3 regions of the Arthrobacter nitrophenolicus genome follow, and region 3 is predicted to be linked to each of the others. Evidence: predicted binding sites of a transcription regulator. Region 3 holds the regulator's gene; each other region holds the start of a gene.
The links. The regulator HrcA, encoded in region 3, represses chaperone genes, less so after heat shock. The targets are predictions, from matches to a motif close to TTNGCACTCGNNNNNNNCGAGTGCNAA.

Region 1: a site for HrcA is predicted at 5,565-5,591, ahead of groES (co-chaperone GroES). Genes of this name have one in related genera too.
Region 2: a site for HrcA is predicted at 2,316-2,342, ahead of groL (chaperonin GroEL). Genes of this name have one in related genera too.

Annotation. Positions count from the first base shown of each region.
Region 1 is NZ_CP174504.1:323,376-330,743, forward strand. It holds gene ACJJV6_RS01460 (LuxR C-terminal-related transcriptional regulator) at 1-325, opposite strand, end outside; gene ACJJV6_RS01465 (ATP-dependent DNA ligase) at 439-1,962, opposite strand; gene ACJJV6_RS01470 (dihydrofolate reductase family protein) at 2,110-2,712, shown strand; gene ACJJV6_RS01475 (dihydrofolate reductase family protein) at 2,712-3,311, shown strand; gene groL (chaperonin GroEL) at 3,427-5,037, opposite strand; gene groES (co-chaperone GroES) at 5,115-5,408, opposite strand; gene ACJJV6_RS01490 (DMT family transporter) at 5,635-6,552, shown strand; gene ACJJV6_RS01495 (hypothetical protein) at 6,492-6,872, opposite strand; gene ACJJV6_RS01500 (class I SAM-dependent methyltransferase) at 6,926-7,368, shown strand, end outside.
Region 2 is NZ_CP174504.1:2,551,344-2,558,711, reverse strand. It holds gene ACJJV6_RS11995 (ABC transporter substrate-binding protein) at 1-418, shown strand, start outside; gene groL (chaperonin GroEL) at 510-2,138, opposite strand; gene ACJJV6_RS11985 (ABC transporter substrate-binding protein) at 2,436-3,704, opposite strand; gene ACJJV6_RS11980 (cold-shock protein) at 3,701-3,907, opposite strand; gene ACJJV6_RS11975 (LytR C-terminal domain-containing protein) at 4,077-4,721, opposite strand; gene ACJJV6_RS11970 (DUF3263 domain-containing protein) at 4,764-5,105, opposite strand; gene ACJJV6_RS11965 (uracil-DNA glycosylase) at 5,233-6,003, shown strand; gene ACJJV6_RS11960 (siderophore-interacting protein) at 6,019-6,858, shown strand; gene ACJJV6_RS11955 (threonine/serine exporter ThrE family protein) at 6,897-7,368, opposite strand, start outside.
Region 3 is NZ_CP174504.1:3,850,002-3,857,369, forward strand. It holds gene ACJJV6_RS17790 (PhoH family protein) at 1-762, opposite strand, end outside; gene ACJJV6_RS17795 (GerMN domain-containing protein) at 1,101-2,015, shown strand; gene ACJJV6_RS17800 (16S rRNA (uracil(1498)-N(3))-methyltransferase) at 2,002-2,784, opposite strand; gene dnaJ (molecular chaperone DnaJ) at 2,787-3,914, opposite strand; gene hrcA (heat-inducible transcriptional repressor HrcA) at 3,996-5,009, opposite strand; gene ACJJV6_RS17815 (DUF3097 domain-containing protein) at 5,199-6,047, shown strand; gene ACJJV6_RS17820 (DUF4870 domain-containing protein) at 6,170-6,589, shown strand; gene hemW (radical SAM family heme chaperone HemW) at 6,641-7,368, opposite strand, start outside.

The DNA.
Region 1 (7,368 bases), 710 kb from region 3:
CCGTCGCCAGCCGCTGCCCGCGCGCCAGCCAGCCGCCCGCACGCGCCATCTCACCGAGGTTGCTCAGCTGGATGCCCATCCAGCCGGCGCAGCGGGCTGCGCCGGCCACGTCTCCAACTTCCAGGAATTCCTCGTGCGCCCTGGTGAGCGTCTCAAGGCCTGCGGTGGTGTTGCCCGTGAGGATCTCCGCGGTGGCAAGCCTTTCCAGGTCCGCGGCCGGAAGTCCGCCCCGCCGGTCGGCATCGAGGAAGTTCTCGAAGGCATCTGTCCAGCGGTGCTCGCGGAAGGCAGCCCGGCCCTGGTCAATACCTGCTTCAGTGGACACCTGGCCTCCTTTCGGATACCCCGCCCAGCCGGCCCGCCCTCGTCGTGCTTCTGCAGTGGCGGTCCTTAAGCGTCACCGTACGCCCGCCGGGGCACGGGCACAAGCGGCCTTCGTCAGGAACGCAGCAGGGCGCGCAGCGTCTGGATGGTGTCGGCTTCGGCGGGCGTTTTGTCGTCCCGGTAGCGCTTGACGCGGGCGAACCGGAGGGCGATGCCGCCGGGATAGCGCGAAGACTGCTGCACGCCGTCGATCGCAATTTCCACGACCGTGACAGGCTCCACCCAGACCGTGTTTGCCGTCCGCCGCACCTCGATCTCCTGGAACCGCTCCGTCTGCCAGCGCAGAAGTTCGTCCGTGAGGCCCTTGAAGGTCTTCCCGACCATCACGTAGTTGCCGGGTTCGCCGAACTCGCCGGCCGGGTCCAGGGCTCCGAGGTGCAGGTTCGACAACATCCCCGTCCGCCGCCCGGACCCCCATTCGCACGCGAGCACCACCAGGTCGTACGTCAGCACCGGCTTGACCTTGATCCAGTTGGACCCGCGCCGGCCGGCAGCGTAGAGCGAGCCCACCGCCTTCACCACCACACCCTCATGCCCGGCGGCGAGCGCCTGCCGCGAGACGTTCTCGGCAACCGCCGGGTCCGCGGTGATCTCGCCGGGTATTCGGTGGCCGGGAGCGATCCGTTCGAGCACGTCGAGGCGCGTGGCCAGCGGCTCATCCAGCAGGTCGCGGCCGTCAAGGTGCAGCACGTCAAAGAACCACGGATGCAGCAGCGTGGAGCGCGCCTGGTCGGCCCCGAACCGTGACATGGTCTCCTGGAACGGCCGCGGGGCGCCGTCCTCGCCCAGGGCGAGGGTCTCGCCGTCGAGGATCACGTCGCGTACCGGGAGGGTGCGCACCAGATCCACCACCTCGGGGAGCCGGTGTGTCACCTCGGCCAGCGTCCGCGTGTAGATGCGCACCTGCTCGCCGGAGCGGTGCACCTGGATGCGGGCGCCGTCGAGCTTGTATTCCACTGAGGCCTCCCCCGTGGTCTCCAGCGCCGCACTAACACTGGACGCCGTTGCCGCGAGCATGGGCTGCACGGGGCGGCCGACGACGAGGCCCACCGCGTCCAACTCTTCCTCCGTCCCGGTGATCGCCACCAGGGCGGTGCCGCCGAGGTCGCCGGAGAGCATCGCCGCCCGCCGGACGGACTCCACCGGCCGCCCGCCGGCGCGGGCGACGGCGTCAGTCAGGACGCCTTCCAGGGCGCCGGTGCGCAACTCACCCAGGAGGACTCCGGCGATGAACGCCTGCTCCCGTTCGGTGGCGGTGGACAGAAGTGTGCGGAGGGTGGCGGCACGCTCCGCTGCGGACCCGGTGCCGGCCGTGCCGAGGAGGCGGTCCAGGGCGGCGTCGACGTCGGCGACCGTCAGGGTGGGTTCGTCGGCCGGGTCCCCCATGGCCGACCGCATCCCGCTCCAGCCCACTCCCACCCGTCCCTGCCGCGGTTTTGCGATGAGCAGGCCGACTGCAGTGGCAATCTCCCCGGGTTCAAGCCGGCGCAGCAGGCCGGCGAGTGCCTCGACCTTGGCGAGCCGGGAGCGTGTGGATGCGACAGCATCAGTGGTTTTCACGAGCTCGTCGAGCAGCATGGCACCAGTCTGCCACGGGCCCTTCCGGGCGTCCGGCGGCTGTCCGCCGAGGCGCCGTCCCGGTTCTGGACAGGGTACCTTCCCGGCTCTGGACAGGGTACCTTCCCGGCTCTGGACAGGGTCCGGGCGGAGTTCCACAATGGGCGGGTGGGCATCATCGTCGCAAACCTGTTCATGACCCTCGACGGCGTCTACCAGGCTCCCGGCGGCCGCGAGGAGGACACCGAGGCCGGTTTCGCCTTCGGCGGCTGGCAGTTGCCGGTGTCCGATGACGAGTCTGAAGCGGACATCGAGGCCGGGATCGGCCGCATGGACGCCCTCCTGCTTGGCCGGAAGACCTACGACATCTTTGCCGCGTACTGGCCGCACCAGTCAGGCGACATCGGCGGCGCGCTGAACCGGGTGCCCAAATTCGTGGTCTCCGGATCGCTGACCGACCCCGGCTGGGCCGGCACCACCGTCCTGCCGGACGCGGCGGCAGCGGGCAGGCTCCGCGAGGAGTACGGGGAGGTGCACATGTTCGGCAGCGGCGTCCTCATCCGTTCCCTGCTGCAGGCGGACGTGCTGGACCGACTCCGCATCTGGCTCTATCCGCTCACCCTCGGGCAGGGCAAGCGGCTCTTCGACGCCGGGACCATTCCCGCCACCTTCCGCCTCGCCGAACCGGCACGCTCCTTTCCGAAAGGGGCGGTGTCGCTGGTCTACGAGCGTGCGGGCGGAGTCGAGACCCAGGACATGCCGGGAACCTGATGGGAAGGGTTATCGCATCCATCACCACCTCAGTGGACGGCTTCATCACCGGTCCTGACGACGGGCCGCGCTACGGCCTGGGCAGGGGCGGCGAACGCCTGCACTACTGGGTGATGGGCGGCCCCTGGACCTACGACGGCGGGCACGAGTTTGCCATGCACGGGCCGGACAAGGAGTTCTACGACGAACTCGTGGCAGGCACCGGAGCGGGAATCGTTGGCAGGGGCATGTACGACGCCGCAGGCGCCTGGGGCGGGACCAACCCCTTCCCGGGGCCGCTCGTCGTGCTCACGCACCGCCTGGCGGACCAACCTCCACCGGAGTCCGGGTTCACGTTCGTTGCGGGGCTGGACGAGGCACTGGAGCGGGCGGCCGCTGCGTCCGGAGGCAAGGACGTCTCTGTTGGCGGCGGCGCTGACGTGATCCGGCAGGCTCTGGCAGCCGGCCGGGTGGATGAGCTGGTGCTCTCCACCGCCCCGGTGCTCCTCGGCGCAGGAAAGCGGCTGTTCGACGGCTTCGACCGGGACGTCAATCTTGAGATCCTGCAGACCGTCAGCTCGCCGTTCGCCACGCACGTGCGCTACGCGGTACGGAAATAGGCGAGAAAAAACCGGCCCAGCAGATGCCGGGCCGGTTTTTGTGTGCGCGGGCCAAGGGCCCACACCGGCGAGGGACCCAAGTCGAGCGAAGCGGGATTTGGGAGCCGGTGGGGATTTAGTGGCTGTGGCCTGCGTGCTCGTCTTCCTCAGCGGCCTTCTCCACAACCAGGGTCTCGGTGGTGAGGACCAGGGCAGCAATGGAGGCTGCGTTGCGCAGGGCGGCGCGGGTGACCTTGACGGGGTCGATGACTCCGGCAGCGATCAGGTCCTCGTACTCGCCCGACTTGGCGTTGAAGCCGTTGTTGGTTTCGAGCTCGGCGACCTTGGAGGTGATGACGTAGCCGTCGAAGCCGGCGTTCTGGGCGATCCAGCGCAGCGGCTGCACCAGTGCGCGGCGGACGATGCCCACAGCAGCGGCGGCGTCGCCTTCCAGCGCCTTCACGGCGGGGTCCTCATCCAGTGCCTTGAGGGCGTGGATCAGGGCGGAACCGCCACCAGCCACGATGCCTTCTTCGAGGGCAGCGCGGGTGGAGGACACAGCATCTTCGATGCGGTGCTTCTTTTCCTTCAGCTCAACCTCGGTGGCAGCACCCACCTTGATGACGCCGATGCCGCCGGCCAGCTTGGCCAGGCGCTCCTGGAGCTTTTCGCGGTCCCAGTCGGAGTCGGTGCGGGCCAGCTCGGCACGCAGCTGCGCAACGCGTGCGGACACGTCCTCGGCTGAACCTGCGCCGTCCACGATGGTGGTGTTGTCCTTGGTGACCGTGATGCGGCGGGCAGTACCCAGCACCTCCAGGCCAACCGTGTCCAGGCTCAGGCCCAGCTCCGGGGAGACAACCTGTGCACCGGTGAGGGTGGCGATGTCCTGCAGCATGGCCTTGCGGCGGTCACCGAAGCCCGGAGCCTTGACGGCAACGACGTTCAGGGTGCCGCGGATGCGGTTGACGATCAGCGTGGACAGGGCCTCGCCGTCGACGTCCTCGGCGATGATGAACAGCGGCTTGGAAGCCTGCAGCGCCTTCTCCAGCAGCGGCAGGAAGTCCTGCAGCGAGGAGATCTTGCCCTGGTTGATCAGGATGAGGGCGTCCTCGAGGACGGCTTCCTGGCGGTCCGCGTCCGTGATGAAGTACGGGGACAGGTAGCCCTTGTCGAACTGCATGCCCTCGGTCAGGACCAGTTCGGTCTGCGTGGTGGAGGATTCCTCGATGGTGATCACACCATCCTTGCCCACCTTGCCGAAGGCCTCAGCCAGGAGCTCGCCGATTTCTTCGCTCTGTGCCGAGATGGCAGCGACGCTGGCAACCTGGGTGCCCTCGACGGGGCGGGCGTTCTCCAGCAGGCGGGCGGCGACGGCTTCAACCGAAACCTCGATGCCGCGCTTGATCTGGCCGGGAGCAGCGCCGGCAGCTACGTTGCGCAGGCCTTCCTTGACCAGTGCCTGGGCCAGGACCGTTGCGGTGGTGGTGCCGTCACCGGCAACGTCGTTGGTCTTGGTGGCGACTTCCTTGGCCAGCTGGGCGCCAAGGTTCTCGTACGGGTCGTCCAGTTCCACTTCGCGGGCGATGGTGACGCCGTCGTTCGTGATGGTGGGCGCTCCCCACTTCTTGTCCAGGACAACGTTGCGGCCGCGGGGGCCGAGCGTTACCTTGACGGTGTTGGCGAGCTTATCGATGCCGGCTTCAAGAGACCGGCGGGCAGCGTCGTTAAACGCAAGCTGCTTTGCCATGGTTTTGTCCTTTCAAGACAGAACCCCGCGCAGCTGGCCAGCAGAAGGCATGACCAGCGGCACGGGGATCCGGGAAGTTACTTTACGACGATCGCCAGGACGTCGCGGGCGGACAGCACGAGGTACTCGGTGCCGCCGGTCTTGACTTCGGTTCCACCGTACTTGGAGTAGATCACGACGTCGCCCACGGCTACGTCGACCGGTACGCGGTTGCCGTCTTCGAAGCGGCCGGGGCCAACTGCAACAACTTCGCCTTCCTGCGGCTTCTCCTGTGCGGAGTCCGGGATCACCAGGCCGGAAGCCGTGGTCTGCTCGGCTTCGAGCGGGCGGACAACAATACGATCCTCAAGAGGCTTAATAGAGACCGACACTCGGACCTCTCCTTTTCGTCAGCAAATTCGTGGACTTGGAAAGCTTTCCGCCCTGGCTGGCAACCGTCGTCGCGGTGCCGGCAGCAGCCTGGCTGGCAGCTCTTCATGTATTAGCACCCTCCTAGGGAGAGTGCTAATGAAGACTCTATGTCCGGGTTAGCACTCGGTCAAGGCGAGTGCCAGCGTTTCGTCTTCAGCGGACACATCCGCCCTGTACATTGAAGCGGTGCGAGCCGCCGTGTACCTGATCCTTGCGAACCTGTTCTGGGCCGGAAACTTCGTCGTGGGGCAGTCGGCCATGAAGACGATGGACCCGCTCCAGCTGACGTTCTGGCGCTGGGTCCTGGCCGCCGCACCGCTGCTCCTCCTGGCGCACTTCGTGGACAGGCCGGACTGGAAAGGGGTGCTGCGCCGCTGGCCGGTCCTGCTGCTGCTGAGCGTGCTGGGGATGAGCGGCTACACCCTGCTGCTGTACAGCGCGCTGCAGCACACCTCGGCCCTGAACGCGTCCCTGGTCACCGCCGCCAACCCGGCACTGATCATGGTGCTGGCTGTCGTCTTCCTTCGCGACCGGCCCCGCCCGGTGAGCTGGCTGGGCATCGGCCTGGGCCTGGCGGGGGTCGTCCTGGTGCTCACCGGCGGTGACCTGCAGCGGTTGCTGACCTTCTCCATCAACACCGGGGAACTGCTGATCCTGGCTGCCATCACGGTCTGGGGCTTCTACACGATCATCGCCCGCAGGCTGTCCCTGCCGGCCATCACGTCCACCGCGGTGCAGGTTGCACTGGCCGCCGTGGTCCTCGCCCCCGTGGCCGCGGTGGCAGGCGCGGGGCTGCCGTCCACTCCCGCGGAAAGCTGGTCGCTGGCGTTCATCGCGGTGTTCCCGTCGCTGGGCTCCTACCTGCTGTGGAACCTGGCCCTGAAACGGACCACCGCCGCGAACGCGGGCAACTACCTGAACCTGATCGCCGTCTTCACCGCGGTCATCACGGTGCTGCTGGGCCAGCCCATCACCCTCGCGCAGGTAACGGGCGGCATCCTGGTGATATCAGGCGTACTGCTCACCAGCGCCGGGCAGCAGCCTCAGCGGCCCAGGTCCTCGAAATCCACTTCCTCGCCGCCGTCGGAATCCCGCGTCCCCTGATTCCTGCCCCGGTACAGCACCGCGGCAGCGCCGGCCGCGGCCAACAGCGAGGCGACCAGGAACACGATGCTTCCGGTCCGTGCCCCGGTATACAGCCCGCGGATATCTCGGGCCTCCTGGGTATCGTCCTCGATGTTGTTGCCGCCTACCGAGTAGACGGTGGCGTTGAACGTGTCCAGGAAAAAGATGATCACCAGCAGCGCCAGGCAAACAACGGCCACCACCGACGCCGCGATCAGCGCCGGGCGGGCGTACCTGGCAGGACCCCGGTCCGTGGGCTGCTGTTCTCCGGACTGCTGGGGGCCTGCGCTGTCTTCCATGCTTTCAACCCTATCGGCATCCCGCAGGACGCTCCTCCACTAGGCTGGAACGCATGCCCAACGCTCCCCAGGACCAGATCGCGCCGCTGCTCACCCCGGAAGGCTGGGACCTGCTGGCCTCACTGGGTCCATACCGGGAGGACGCGTCGTTCGAGCTGAATTCCGCGCTGCGCAAGGCGGGGCACTCCCCCGAGCTGGTGTCCGCCGTCCTAACCCAGTCGCGGCTCCGCACCAGGGCCGAGGCCAAGTTCGGCGAGTTTGCCAGCCAGATGCTGTTCACCCAGGCCGGGCTGGAGCAGGCCACCCGCCTGAACGTTGCAGCCCGCCACGCGCAGCGGTTCGCCGAAGCGGGCGTCAGCCACGTGGCAGACCTGGGCTGCGGGCTCGGCGCTGATTCCCTTGCACTGGCGTCGCTTGACCTCACGGTCACCGCGGTGGAACAGGACGAGACAACTGCCGCCTGCGCCACCGTAAACCTCATCCCCTTCCCGAACGC
Region 2 (7,368 bases), 1.3 Mb from region 3:
CAGCATTGACGGATCCGCCGCGGACAACGGGATGTACTACAAGCCCACCATGTTCTGGTCCGCCTCGTCCCGCTCCAAGCACCCCGACGAGGCCGCCACCTTCATCAACTACCTGACCAACAGTCCCGAGGCAGGCGCCATCCTGATGACGGACCGTGGCGTGCCCACCAACCCGGAGATTGTCGAAAGCATCACGCCTGACCTGAAGCCCGCAGACACAACCGTGGTGTCCTTCCTCAAGGACATTGCTCCGGACATGAAGGACGCACCGCCGGTCCCGCCGGTGGGTGCCGGCAGCGTGCAGAACGTCATCAAGCGGTACACGGACGAAGTTCTCTACGACCGGCTCACTCCCCAGGCTGCCGCCGAAGCCTTCAAGAAGGAAGTGGAAGGGATGCTCTCGAGCGCACGGAAGTAACCTCCCCCTGGCATCACCCGACAACAAAAATGCGGCCCCTCGAAAGAGGGGCCGCATTTCTTGTAGCTGCGGGACTGGCCCGGCAGGAAGGCTAGAAGCCGCCCATGCCGCCCATGTCGTCGCCGCCGCCGACAGGAGCGGGGTTCTTCTCCGGCTTGTCGGCCACGACTGCCTCAGTGGTGAGGAACAGGCCGGCGATGGAGGCCGCGTTCTGCAGGGCAGAGCGGGTCACCTTGACGGGGTCGTTCACGCCGGCAGCCAGCAGGTCGACGTACTCGCCGGTGGCGGCGTTCAGGCCGTGGCCTGCGGGCAGGCCACGGACCTTGTCCACCACAACGCCGGGCTCCATGCCTGCGTTGAAGGCAATCTGCTTCAGCGGGGCGTCGATGGCAACACGGACGATGTTGGCGCCGGTTGCTTCGTCGCCGGAGAGCTGCAGGTTGGCGAATGCCTTTGCGCCGGCCTGGATGAGGGCCACGCCGCCACCGGCGACGATGCCTTCTTCAACGGCAGCCTTTGCGTTGCGCACGGCGTCCTCGATGCGGTGCTTGCGCTCCTTCAGCTCAACTTCGGTTGCGGCGCCGGCCTTGATGACTGCAACACCGCCGGCCAGCTTGGCCAGGCGCTCCTGCAGCTTCTCGCGGTCGTAGTCGGAGTCGGAGTTTTCGATCTCGGCACGGATCTGGGACACGCGGCCAGCGATCTGGTCGGCGTCGCCGGCACCTTCAACGATGGTGGTCTCGTCCTTGGTGACAACAACCTTGCGTGCCTTGCCCAGCAGTTCCAGGCCGGCGTTCTCCAGCTTGAGGCCAACCTCTTCGGAGATGACCTGGCCGCCGGTGAGGACGGCGATGTCGGCCAGCTGCGCCTTGCGGCGGTCGCCGAAGCCCGGAGCCTTGACGGCAACGGACTTGAAGGTGCCGCGGATCTTGTTGACGATCAGGGTGGCCAGGGCCTCGCCCTCGATGTCCTCGGCGATGATCAGCAGCGGCTTGTTGGACTGCATGACCTTTTCCAGGACAGCAACCAGTTCCTTGACGTTGGAGATCTTGGAGTTGACGATCAGGATGTACGGGTCCTCGAGGACCGTTTCCTGGCGCTCTGCGTCGGTGACGAAGTAAGCGGAGATGTAACCCTTGTCGAAGCGCATGCCTTCGGTGAGTTCGAGCTCCAGGCCGAAGGTGTTGGATTCCTCGACCGTGATGACGCCTTCCTTGCCAACCTTGTCCAGGGCTTCGGCAATCAGGGCACCGATTTCGTCGTCACCGGCGGAGATCGAGGCGGTGGCGGCGATCTCTTCCTTGGTTTCGATTTCCTTGGCGGAGTTCAGCAGCTCGGCGGTGACAGCGTCAACGGCCTTTTCGATGCCGCGCTTCAGGGACAGCGGGTCGGCGCCGGCGGCAACGTTGCGCAGGCCTTCCTTGACCAGGGCCTGGGCCAGCACGGTAGCGGTGGTGGTGCCGTCGCCTGCGACGTCATCCGTCTTCTTGGCAACTTCCTTGACCAGCTCAGCGCCGATCTTCTCGTAGGGATCATCCAGCTCGATCTCCTTGGCGATGGAAACACCATCGTTGGTGATCGTGGGGGCGCCCCACTTCTTTTCGAGGACGACGTTGCGTCCACGCGGGCCGAGGGTGACCTTAACGGCGTCGGCGAGGGTGTTCAGGCCCCGCTCAAGGCCGCGGCGTGCCTCTTCATCAAATGCAATGATCTTGGCCATAACGGCAGTGGTCCTTTCGGGACGGTCGTTAAGAATGAACCTTCGCTGCAGTGCCCGCGACGGACGGTCCTTTGCCGGCGGCCTCTGTATGCCTCCGGGTGCGGACCTCACTCCAGTCAGGTGTTTCTTCGCTCTTTGCCCGGTGCCGCGCGCCGCCGGCTTGAAGCAGGCTTTGCGTTAGCAGTCGGTACGTCAGAGTGCTAAGTCAATAATTAGCACTCCCTACGTGAGAGTGCAAGCGAAAGGCGCCGGAAGCGGCGGGGCGGCGGGGTCTATTCGCTGACGGCGATCAGCTCGTCAGTTCCCAGGGCGGCCCGCTGTCTCGCTGCCGCTGGGGGCCGGCAGGTTGTCCGCACCATAGGTGAAGACCGAGAAGTTCGCCGTGGTGATGTCTCCGTTGGCGTCGAACGCGACGGGGCCGGATTCGCCGTCGTAATTGATCCCCGCGCCCGTCGCCAGCCCGGTGACGCAGTCCTTGTAGGTGGAGCAGGCGGGGGCCTCGGCGGACCCGCCGGCGCTGCCGCCGGACACACTGAGAAGGTTGGCGGCGATGGAACGGCCGGCGTCGTCCTGGGCCCTGGCCGCGGCCAGGGCCGCGAGGGTGACGGCGTCGTAGGTCTCTGCGGCGAAGGAAACATCCTTCAATTGGCCGTCGACGGCGAGCAGCCGTTCCTGGAATCCGGCGGAGGGAAGCTGGCCGGGGACCACTGCACGGGCGCCTTCCAGTGCTTTGGCGCCCAGCTTGGACCCGTAGCGGGCGAAGGCTCCGTCGCTGAGGATGATGCGGGGCCCGTCGATCCCGGCATTGTCCAGTTCCGCGAGTGCACCCTGGGCTCCTTCGCGGGCCACCAGGATGACGGCATCGGCGTCGGCTTCCCCTGCCGCGCCGGCGGCCTTGCCCGCCTCCCCCGACGGGAACTCCTCGCATGCCGCCACCTCCAATCCGGCCTGGGCCGCCGCCTCGGAAATGGCATCGGCAACGTCCTTGCCGTAGGCCCCTTCCTGGTACACGACGGAAACGGAGGCCGCACCGGCATTCTTCGCAAGCTTCACCAGGACGGGTGCCTGGGCGACGTCCGCGGCGGCAGTGCGGAAGTAGTAGCCGCCGGAGTCCGTCCCGGTAAGTCCTGCTGCGGTGTTGGCCGGCGAGATCAGCGGCGTCCTGGCACGGGAGAGAACATCAATGACGGCGGGCGCGTGGCTCGAATCGGTGGGTCCAATGACAACGTCTGCCTTGCCCGCCACCAATGCATGTGCCTGTGCCGCAGCATCCTGGCCCGCCTCGACCGGCAGCAGTTCCACCGGCCTGCCCTTGTGCCCGCCGGTCGCGTTGATCTCCTTGACCGCGAGCTTCGCCGCGGCAAGCTGGGAGTCATTGAGGAAACTGCTGTCACCGGTGCTGTCCAGGACCAGGCCAACCCGCAGGATGCCATCGCCGGACGCCTCGACTGATTCCACCCGGGCGTTGCCGGTGACACCGGAACAAGCGGTGGCAGCCAGGAGGGCGCACGCGGAGAGGGCGAGCGCCGGACGGACATGGACGGCGGAAAGGGGAAAAAGCTTCACTCGGCGGGCCGGACGCTTTCGGCCTGCGGGCCCTTCTCGCCTTCGCCGACTTCAAGCTCAACGCGCTGCCCCTCATCCAGCGCGCGGTAGCCCTCACCCTGGATGGCGGACCAGTGGACAAAGATGTCGTCTCCGGATCCGTCAACGGTGATGAAGCCGTAGCCCTTTTCCGCGTTGAACCATTTCACGGTTCCCTGTGCCATGCTGACCAACTCTTTCCGTAGAGACCGGGGACCCAGGAGCCCGAATTGCGCTTGCCTGCCCCGGACCGGACCCTGGACTTCACTTTAGCCAATGCCGGGTTTGCCCTGCAGGTGTCCCGGAGTGGGGCCGGGAATAGTTATTCACGCGTAACCGGCCGAACGGCAATGCTTAGCGGTATCCGGGACCCAGCACCACAACCAGGGGAACCTGGAAGTCGGTGCTGCTGACCAGCGTGCTGACGCCCAGCAGCCGCGCAAGGGCCTGGGCGTTGGCCAGCTGTTCAGGTCCTGCGTAGAAGATCGTGGAACCCTGCTGCGGCGCTCCGGCCCAGTTGCCAACCTGCCCCAGGGTCCAGCCGTCCGCCTGGACGGTTCCGCCCACCCGGCCGGCCAGGCCTGCCGTTCCGGTGGCGTTGAAGACGGCGACGGGCTGGGTCCGGTCAAGGACCACCTGCGCCTGCGCCGCCGTGGTGACCTCCGGTACTGCCTCGGGGCTGGGCGACGGCCCGGTTGACGCCGATGGCACGGCGTCCGTGGTGGGCTCCGGCGTGCTCTCGGGAGTAGCGGAAGGCGTTGTGCCCGTTTCCGCCAGCGGGGCCGCTTCCTGGCTGGAGGATACCTGCGCGCCAGTGCCGTTAAAGCCAAGTTTGGGAAGGATCAGGAACGACACCAGCCCGATGGCCAGCGCCGCCACCCCTACTGCCAGGATGGGCCAGAGGCGTACCCGCGAGGGTGCGGAAGCAGTGCGGTGCACACCTTGCCGCTGCGGGTTTTCCGGGACCTTGTCGAATTCGTCGCGGGCGTATCTGGTCATGGCTGACTTCCTTGGGAAATTGCTGCTGGGGGCGCGGGGGTCCTAGGCGTCGGAGCCCAGGCGCCGGGCAGTCCGGGCCCGGTGGCGGGACGTACGTAGTCTACGCAGTCTCTTGACCAGCATGGGATCGTGGGCGAGTGCATCCTCGCGGTCGATCAGGGCGTTCAGCAGCTGGTAATAGTGGGTGGCAGAGAGGTCGAAGTGCTCCCGGATGGCCTGTTCCTTGGCCCCTGCGTACTTCCACCACTGGCGCTCAAGCGCCAGCATCTGCTGCTCGCGTTCGCTGAGCGGTGACTCGCGCAGCCTGAAGTCCGCCAGCAGGGTGTTCCGTGGTTCCTGCTCCGGCAATTCCTCGGGCAGATGTTCCCGGGCCGGTTCCGCCACGGCACACTCCTTCGAGGTCTAGGGGAAAATGTCCTACCCCCATGCTACGGACGAATAACAGCCTTGTCATTTGCGCCGGAGTCCTGTCCGTGGCCCGGCGACTCAACTCCCCTGCAAGAATGGGACGGTGCTTGAATCAGACGCCTTGTTCGAACTGGACCAGGACCCTGCCGGAACGGACGGGTTCGCAGAACTCGCGCGGCGTCCGCTTGCGGACCTCGTGGCTCCGGACTGGGCCGGGGCGCTGGCAGGAGTGGAATCCGAGCTTCGTGCCGTCCTCGGTTTCCTGGCGGATGAGGTGGCGGCGGGGCACCAGGTGCTGCCGTCGCCGTCGAACGTCCTGCGCGCGTTCCGCCAGCCCCTTGCCGGCGTGAAGGTCCTGGTGGTGGGCCAGGATCCCTACCCCACGCCGGGTCACGCCGTCGGCCTTTCATTCTCCGTTGACAAGCGCACCCGGCCCATCCCCCGCAGCCTCGCGAACATCTACCGTGAACTGGAGGCGGACCTCGGCATCCCGGCCCGGGTCCATGGCGACCTGTCCGCCTGGGCGGAGCAGGGCGTGCTGCTGCTGAACCGGGTGATGACGGTACGCGCCGGTGCCGCGGGCTCGCACCGGGGCAAGGGCTGGGAGAAAATCACGACGGCGGCCGTCGCCGCAGTTGCCGCCCGGCAGTCCCCGGACGGCGCACCGATGCCGCTGGTGGCGCTGTTGTGGGGCAAGGAGGCCGAGTCCGTCCGGCCGCTGCTGGGCGATACGCCGGTGGTGTCCAGCGCCCATCCGAGCCCGTTGTCCGCGTCGCGCGGTTTCTTCGGTTCCCGGCCCTTCAGCCAGGTGAACCGGCTCCTGCGGGAGCAGGGTGCAGGGGACGTAACCTGGGAGCTTCCACCGGTTCCTTAAGGTTAGGCTTGCCTTATGAGCACTGTTCCCGCCGCCACCACCGCCACCAAAAAGAGCCGTCCCCAGATCAGCCTTGAAGTGCTCCGCCGGGAACAGCTCTCGCTGCACATGGTGCGCATCGTGGCCGGCGGGCCGGGCTTTGCCGACTTCGTCAACAACGGCTTCGCGGACCGGTACGTGAAGATTGTCTTTCCGCAGCCCGGCGTCGAATACCCCGCTCCCCTTGACCTGTGGAGCATCCGGGACACCATGCCGCGCGAGCAGTGGCCCTACACCCGCACGTACACTCTGCGCTGGGTTGATCCCGCTGCCCGGGAACTGGCCATAGATTTCGTGGTGCACGGCGATGAGGGGCTGGCCGGCCCTTGGGCGGCCAAGGCCGAGCCCGGCGATCCGCTGACCTTCACCGGTCCGGGTGGCGCCTACAACCCAAACCCGGAGGCTGACTGGTACCTGTTTGCCGGCGACGAGGCAGCACTGCCTGCCATCGCGGCAAGCCTGGAGGCGCTGCCTCCGGAGGCGACAGGCCTGGCCTTCCTCGAGGTGGATTCCGACGCCGACGTGCAGCCGCTCTCCGCACCCGCCGGCGTGAAGATCACCTGGCTGTTCCGTCACGGCGTACCTGCCGGGTCCAGCGACCAGCTGGTCAGCGCTGTGGCCGGCGCCGAGTGGCCGGCCGGGACGGTGGACGTTTTTGCACACGGCGAGCGGGGCTATATGAAGGCTCTCCGGGAGATCTTCTTCGCCCAGCGCGGCCTGGAACGCAGGCAGGTGTCGCTGTCCGGCTACTGGGCGCAGGGACGCGTGGAGGACGTGTTCCAGGCCGAAAAGAAGCTCCCGGTCGGCCAGATCTGACCCGCGGCCCCGCAGCCCGGAACCGCCCGCGTGCCGGACTACCGGCGGCGGGCGCGGCGCCGCTCGTTGCTCGCCAGGCTCCGGGTCAGGGGCCGCGCAAGGGTGTCGCCCAGGACAATTCCCCCGGCCGTTCCCAGCACAATGGCGCCCGCGCTCAGCATGCCGCCGGCGCCCAGCAGGATCTCGGCCTCCTCGATGGTGAGCACGTACATGGAACGGAAAATGGTGAGGCCCGGAAGCAGGATCAGCGCCGCGGGGACTGCCACCACCAGCTGCGGCGCCCCCAGGCGGAGGGCGACCACGCGCGCCAGCAGGCCGATCACCACTGCGGCGAGGGCGGGCGAGAAGCGGTCACCGATGCCGAGCAGCCCGCCGCCCAGCAGGACGAAGTAGCCGGCGACGCCCACAGCCGCGGTGGGCAGCAGGAGCTGCCAAGTGGTTTGTTCCGTGATGCCGATGGCCATCACAGCCACCGCCACAAGGATCACCAGGACCCACAGGTCATAGGCC
Region 3 (7,368 bases):
GGCGTCGTTGAGGGTGCGCCCGCGCATGTAGGCGAGGGGCGCCACTTCGATGGTTCCGGCCGCCATGAGCCGCGGGATGGATTCGGGGTCCATCATGTCGTGCAGGGCGTCATAGAGCGGCCGCAGGTACGGATCGATCTTGTCGCTGAGGGTTCCGGGCAGGAAGCCGAGGCGCTCCCCGGCTTCCACTGCCGGACGCGTCAGGATGATGCGGTTGACCTCTTTTTGCTGCAGCGCCTGGACCGCCTTGGCCATGGCCAGGTAGGTCTTGCCCGTGCCGGCGGGCCCGATACCGAAGATCACAGTGTTGTCGTCGATGGCGTCGACGTAGTTCTTCTGGTTCAGGGTTTTCGGGCGTATTGTCCGGCCCCGGCTGGAGAGGATGTCGTGGGTCAGCACGTCCACGGGGTTCTGCAGTGACTGGGTGCGCAGCAGGGCCACCAGCTGCTGCAGAACCGTGGGGCTGATGACCGTGCCGCGTGCCACGAGTCCGCGGACCTCGTGGAGCAACCGCATGATCCGTGGCACGTCGTGGGTGGGTCCGCTGATGGAGAGCTCGTTGCCGCGGACGTGGAAGTTAACGTCCGGGAACTGCTCCTCGATGTACCGCAGCGCCTCATCGTGGCTGCCAAGCGACTGGACCATCTGATCGGAGTTGTCGAAAAGGACCACCTCGGTCCGGATGCCTGGCAGCGAATGGGGGAACTCCCCGTTGCTGCCCTCTCCGGCGGACCGGCGCTTTCCGTTCGCTGATTCAGTCATAGTGATGGCCCGCTGGCCTGTGGTCCCCTCGAGGTCGGTTCAGAATGTCTTTCCATATTACGCCAGCAGCCGCCGGCGCCGGATACGGGAAGCCGCTGCCCGAAGGGAACGATGACCGCATTCCGTCATTAGGTATCAACTTCATATCGGCCTCATATCGTTCCCGTTGCAGTTCGGCCGGCGGGCGGGCCGGCGGAGGCAACGCCCGGAGGTGTGTGCCATGCTGGAAATCCAGCTTCAGCTGGAAGCCCAGGCCGCCCGGGGATCGGCCCTCCATGCCAGGAAAGGACAGGACGAACGTGCCGGAAACCGCTGCGCCCCTGAGGGCCGGCCGTGCCATGGGCCGCGTGCGCGGTCTCTTGCTGGCCAGCGTCCTGGCAGCTGTCCCGGCCCTGACAGGCTGCATCGCCGAGGCCGGGCCCGCGCCGACCGGCACGTTGGCCACCAATCCCATCGCCACCGGCACAGCGCAGGCACCGCCCACGAGTGCGCCGCTGGAAACCACCCAGTCCTCCAACAAGGCGCCGGTCTACTGGATTGGGCGCAGCGGCAGCGACGTTTTCCTGTACCGGGAATTCCGTGATGTCCCGGACCAGGAAAATCCGGTCACGCGCGCCCTGCGCTCCATGATGTCGGACAAGCCGTTCGACCCCGACTTTTTCACGCCCTGGCAGAACCCGGACAAGCTCGCCACCTCCATTTCGGGCAAGGACGTCATCACCGTGGACGTCTCCGAGGACGCCTTCAACAGCAACCTCGATGCGGACATGGCGGCCCGGGCCATCCAGCAGCTGGTGTACACGGCAACCGCCGCCGCAGCCAGCTCAGGCCTGATCGATTCCGGGCAGCAGATCCGGGTGCGGATCCTGGTGGACGGGCACACGGACTACATGGCGTTCGACCACATCCAGCTCGGCGCACTCATGACCCGGAGCACGGGCCTGGTGGCGCCCGTCTGGATCATAGATCCGCAGGAAAATGTGGAGGTGCCCGGGGGCAGCGTCAAGATCACCGGACGAAGCACAACCGCCGGCGGAAAGCTCCGCTGGCAGATCCTGCGGTCCGGAGCCGACGGCAGCACCGAGCCCTTCCTCACCGGGGAGACCACGGCCTCGCCGGAACAGGGCCAGGCGGGGGTTTTCACCCTGGCCCTGACCATGCCCGCGGGTGACTACGAGCTGCGGGCGGCGCAGGCCGGAACCGGCGGCGGTCCGGACCAGTTTGAGGACACCAGGGCCTTCAAGGTGCGGTAGCCGCCCAGCGGCCCAGGATGTCGCTGGCCAGCACGACGGCGGCGGGCCCGGCCGTGGACGACCGCAGGACATGGTGCCCCAGCAGCGCCGTCACGGCGCCCTTGTCGCAGAGCCTGGTGACTTCGCGGGGGCTGATGCCGCCCTCGGGTCCGACGATCAGGAGCACCTCGCGGGGTTCCGCACCCCCGCCACCGGCCTGCCAGCCCTCAAGGACGCTGCGCAACGGGCGGACGGCGTCCTCGTGCAGGATTACTGCCAGGTCCGCGGCCTCGACGGCTGCGGACAGCCCCGCAGTGTCGACGGCAGGGCGGACCTCAGGCACCCAGGACCGGCGTGCCTGCTTGGCGGCGGCGGTGACCACCGACTGCCATTTGGCGTGGGCTTTCGCTGCGCGGTCACCCTTCCACCGCACGATGGAACGTTCGGACTGCCACGGGACCACGGCGTCGATCCCCAGCTCGGTGGCCGTTTCGATGGCCAGTTCGTCCCGGTCGCCCTTGGCCAGGGCCTGGACGAGCACCAGCCGGACGTCCGGCAGCGGTTCGACGGCTACGGACGTGCACTCCACTTCCAGTGCCGCCGGGGCAGCACCGGCGACCCGCCCGGTCATCCTGGTGCCGGCGCCGTCGACGATATCGACCGGCTCACCCGCTTCAAGGCGCTTGACGGCAACGGCGTGCCTGGCCTCGGCCCCTTCCAGTACGAAGAGGCCACCGGGGGCCATTCCGTCGAGGGACCCGGCGGCGGTGAAGAAGACTGGGTTGCTCACCGCTACAGGTTACCGAGGCGGTCCCGAAGCTTGGCGAACATGCCGCCGCTGGCAGCCAGCTTTCCCTCGGTGATCTGCTCGCCCCGGAGCTTGGCCAACTGCCGCAGCAGGTCTTCCTGGGCGGCATCGAGCTTGGCGGGAGTCTCCACCTGCAGGTGCACTTTGAGGTCCCCGCGGCCGTACCCGCGCAGGTGGGTGACGCCCAAGCCGCGCAGGGTGATGATCTCACCGGACTGTGTACCGGGCTTGACGTCGATCTCCTGGGTCCCGTCGAAGGTCTCCAGGTTCACCTCGGTGCCAAGGGCGGCCGCCGTCATGGGAATGTTCAGTGTGGCGTGGAGGTCGTCCCCGTCCCGGACGTAGGTGGGGTCGTTGTTGACCCGGATCTCCACGTAGAGGTCGCCGGAAGGTCCGCCGGCGGGTCCCGCCTCGCCCTGCCCGGACAGCTGGATACGGGTTCCGGTGGCGACGCCGGCAGGAACCTTGATGGTCAGTGAACGGCGGCTGCGGATGCGGCCCTGGCCGCTGCACTCGTTGCAGGGATCCTTAATGACGGTGCCGAATCCTTCGCAGCTGCCGCAGGGGGCAGCCGTCATGACCTGGCCGAGGATGGAGCGGACCGCCCGCTGGACCTGGCCGCTGCCGCCGCAGATGTCGCAGCGCTCCGGATGCGAGCCGGGCTGGCAGCAGGAGCCTTCGCAGGTGGGGCAGGTGACGGCCGTGTCCACCTCGAGTTTCTTGTTGACGCCGAAGACGGCGTCGCGGAGGTCGATCCGGACGCTGATAAGGGCGTCCTGCCCACGGCGCACCCGGGAGGCCGGGCCGGCGGAGCCGCCGGCACCGAAAAAGGTGTCGAAGATGTCCTGGAAAGCGAAGCCCTGGCCGGCGTAGCTGCCGCCGCCGAACCCATTGTCCGTGCCATTCTCGTTGCCGGTGGTGTCGTAGACGCGCCGCTTCTGGGGGTCCGAGAGGACTTCGTACGCGTGGGTTACTGCCTTGAAGCGGTCAGCAGCCTCCTCGCCCGGGTTGACGTCCGGGTGCAGGGTGCGGGCCAGCTTGCGGTAGGCCTTCTTGATTTCTTCTCCGGTGGCCTCCGGCGAGACTCCAAGGACGTCGTAGTGGCTGCTCAAAGTTCGTATCTCTTCCTTGTTGTACTGCATGCAGTGGGGTGTCCTTCCGCGGACCGGCTGCCACGGCAGCCGGCACCCCGCTCAGGGCCCCAGGATCCGGGACAGGTAGCGGGCAACAGCCCTGACGGCGGCCATGGTGGTGGGATAGTCCATGCGGGTGGGACCCAGCACGCCTATTTTTGCCGCGCTGTCCGGACCGTAGCCGGTAGCCACCACGGAGGCTTCGGCAAGGCCGTCATAGGGGTTCTCCCGCCCGATGCTGACTGCCACGCCACGGTGGTCCTGCGCCATTTCGCTCAGCAGGCGCAGCATCACCACCTGTTCCTCCAGGGCTTCCAGCACAGGTCCGATGCTGAGCGGGAAATCCACGTTGGACCGGGCAAGGTTGGCGGTGCCCGCCATGACCATGCGCTCCTCGCGGCTGCTGTGTGCCAGGAGTTCCAGCCCGTGGGCCAGCGCCTGGGCGGCCGGCCGCTGTGCCGGGCTGACAGCGGAGACGACGCCGGGCAGGGACTGCCCCAGCTGGCCCAGCGGGGTCCCGGCAAGGGAACCGAGGAACTGGGTCCGGAGCGCGGCGAGGGCGTCGTCGCCGAGGTCCTGGCCGACGTCGATGACCCGCTGTTCCACCTTGCCGCTGTTGGCGATCAGGACCACCAGCACTTTCCGCGGTGCCAGCAGGACGAATTCGATGTGCCGGATCAGGGCGCGGCTCAGGTGGGGATACTGGACCACCGCCACCTGGTTGGTCAGCTGGGACAGCAGGCGGACGGTGCGGTCCAGGACATCATCGAGGTCGTCGGCACCTTCCAGCAGCGACTGGATGGCGCGCCGTTCAGCCTGGGAAAGGGGCTTCACGGCCGAGATCTGGTCAACGAACAGGCGGTAACCCTTGTCCGTGGGTATCCTGCCTGCACTGGTGTGCGGAGCGGTGATGAGCCCTTCGTCTTCAAGCGCTGCCATGTCGTTGCGGATTGTTGCACTGGATACGCCGAGATGATGCCTCTCCACCAACGCCTTCGAACCAACGGGCTCGCGGGAGTGGACGTAGTCCTCCACGATTGCCCGCAGCACTTCCAGTCTGCGTGGCTCGCTCACACTCCACCTCCATCCAGGGTCGGGGCGGCAGCGCCGCCCCGTGCAACAACATCAGGGCAAACCATCAGGGGTTAGCACTCGACATGCCCAAGTGCTAACAGTCTATTATGCCTTGGCCCGTTGTTAGCATTGGTACCGCTCCGGGCGAAATTCCGGCGGCACTGATCTAGCGCTAGGCGGAGTCGATCCATGGATTACCAGAACTGGGGGCCCCGGGAGATGTCCGGCCCCGTCCGCACCCAACTGCCCGAAATCCCCGTTGAACGCGGCATGGTCCTTGAGGACGTCCAGTCCGGGTGGGTCGGCGCCGTGACCCGGGTGGAAAAGTCCGGCGGCATGCACGTGGTGGCGCTGGAGGACCGGCGGGGAAAGTCGCGGACGTTCCGGCTCGGATTCGGTTTCCTCCTGGAGGGCCGGGCCATCCGGCTGATGCCGCCGGCACCACGCGCCGCCGCCGGCAGCGGTGCCGGCAGGACGGCGTCGGGCTCGGTCAAGGTCACCGGCCAGCGGGCCCAGGTGGCCAAAGCCAGCCGGATCTGGGTGGAGGGCAAGCACGACGCCGAACTGGTGGAAAAGGTCTGGGGCGACGACCTACGGGTGGAGGGCATCGTCGTCGAGCCGCTGCACGGCATTGACGACCTCGCCGGGGCGGTGGCGGATTTCCGGCCCGGCCCGGGACGGCGGCTCGGCGTGCTCGTGGACCACCTGGTGCCGGACTCGAAGGAGTCCCGCATCGCCGACGCCGTGATGGCGTCGCCCGGGGCTGCAGGGAATGTGCTGATCGTGGGCCACCCGTACGTGGATGTGTGGCAGGCCATCAGGCCCGCTGTGCTGGGAATCGAGCAGTGGCCGGTAGTGCCCCGCGGCCAGGACTGGAAGACCGGCGTGCTGGCGGCCTTCGGATGGCCGCACGCCACAAAGGAGGACATCGGGCTGGGGTGGCAGAAGCTGCTGGGCGCCGTCCGCAGCTACGCTGACCTTGAGGCGTCGCTGCTGGGCCGGGTTGAGGAAGTGATCGACTTCCTCACGGTGCCCTGATTGGGGAGCCACGTCCCGGATAGCCAGTATTCTTGGTACTGCGGGTCCTGCGGCGCTGTTCGCGGCCGCAGCAAGGCAATACCGGCATTTGGCACTATTTGCACTCTCGAAGGAAACAGACTGTGGCAGAAAACACCCGTGATCACAGGGACAGCCAGGGCGGCGCAGGCCGCTCCGAATATCATGGCGTCCCGGCGAACGCGCTGCCCCTGACGGCAGGCGAGGACCGGCAGTGGGCCACGCTGGCGCACTTCGGCGGGATCCTCGGCTGTGTCCCTGCGCTCCTGATCTTCCTGATCTTCCGCGACCGCGGTCCGTTTACGGCGCAGGAATCCAAGGAAGCGCTGAACTTCAGCCTGCCGCCCACCATCGCGGCCGTGGTGGCGAACATCCTGGTGTTCATCCCCGTGATCGGCAACATCTTCGCCGTCATCGCCACGCTGATCTGGATCGCCCTGACGTGCTTCTCGGTGGCGGCCGGCATCCATGTGAACAAGGGCCAGCCGCACCGGTACCAGTACAACCTGCGCTGGATCAAGTAGTCCCCACCGGCTCCCAGCACTCGCAAGCTCGCGCCGGGGCCCCGCCAGCTGTCAGTCCGGGAGGATCCGGCGGACCACCGCGTCGGCGAGCAGGCGCCCCTTCAGGGTGAGGACCAGCCTCCCGCGGAATGCCGCGGCCGGGTCCACCAGGCCGTCGGCGATCAGCCCCGCCACCTCATGGCGTCCAACAGCGCTCAGGGTGGCCACTTCGAGGCCTGCCTGGAGGCGCGCCTCCAGCATGATGCGTTCAACAGTCCGGGTTTCCCCGTCCAGGGTTTCCCGCCCGGCAGCCGGTGAGGCTCCCTGGGCAAGGCGGCCGGCGTAGGCGGTGGGATGCTTGACGTTCCACCACCGGACGCCGCCCACGTGGGAGTGCGCACCCGGTCCGATCCCCCACCAGTCGTCCCCCCGCCAGTAGGCGAGGTTGTGGCGGCACGCCTGTTCCGGGGTGCGGGCCCAGTTGCTGACCTCGTACCAGCCCAGCCCGGCCGCAGAGATCAGCTGGTCGGCGAGCTCGTACTTGTCGGCGTGGTCGTCGTCGTCGATACCCGGAACCTCCCCGCGGCGCATCTGCGCGGCGAGCTTGGTGCCGTCCTCCACGATCAGCGCGTAGGCGCTGATGTGGTCGGGCTCGTAAGACAGGGCAGTCTCCAGGGAGTACCGCCAGTCGTCCAGGGATTCGCCCGGCGTGCCGTAGATCAGGTCCAGGCTGACGGCCAGTCCGGCCTCCCGGGCCCACTGCACCACCTGCGGAACCCTGCTCGGGGTATGCGTCCGGT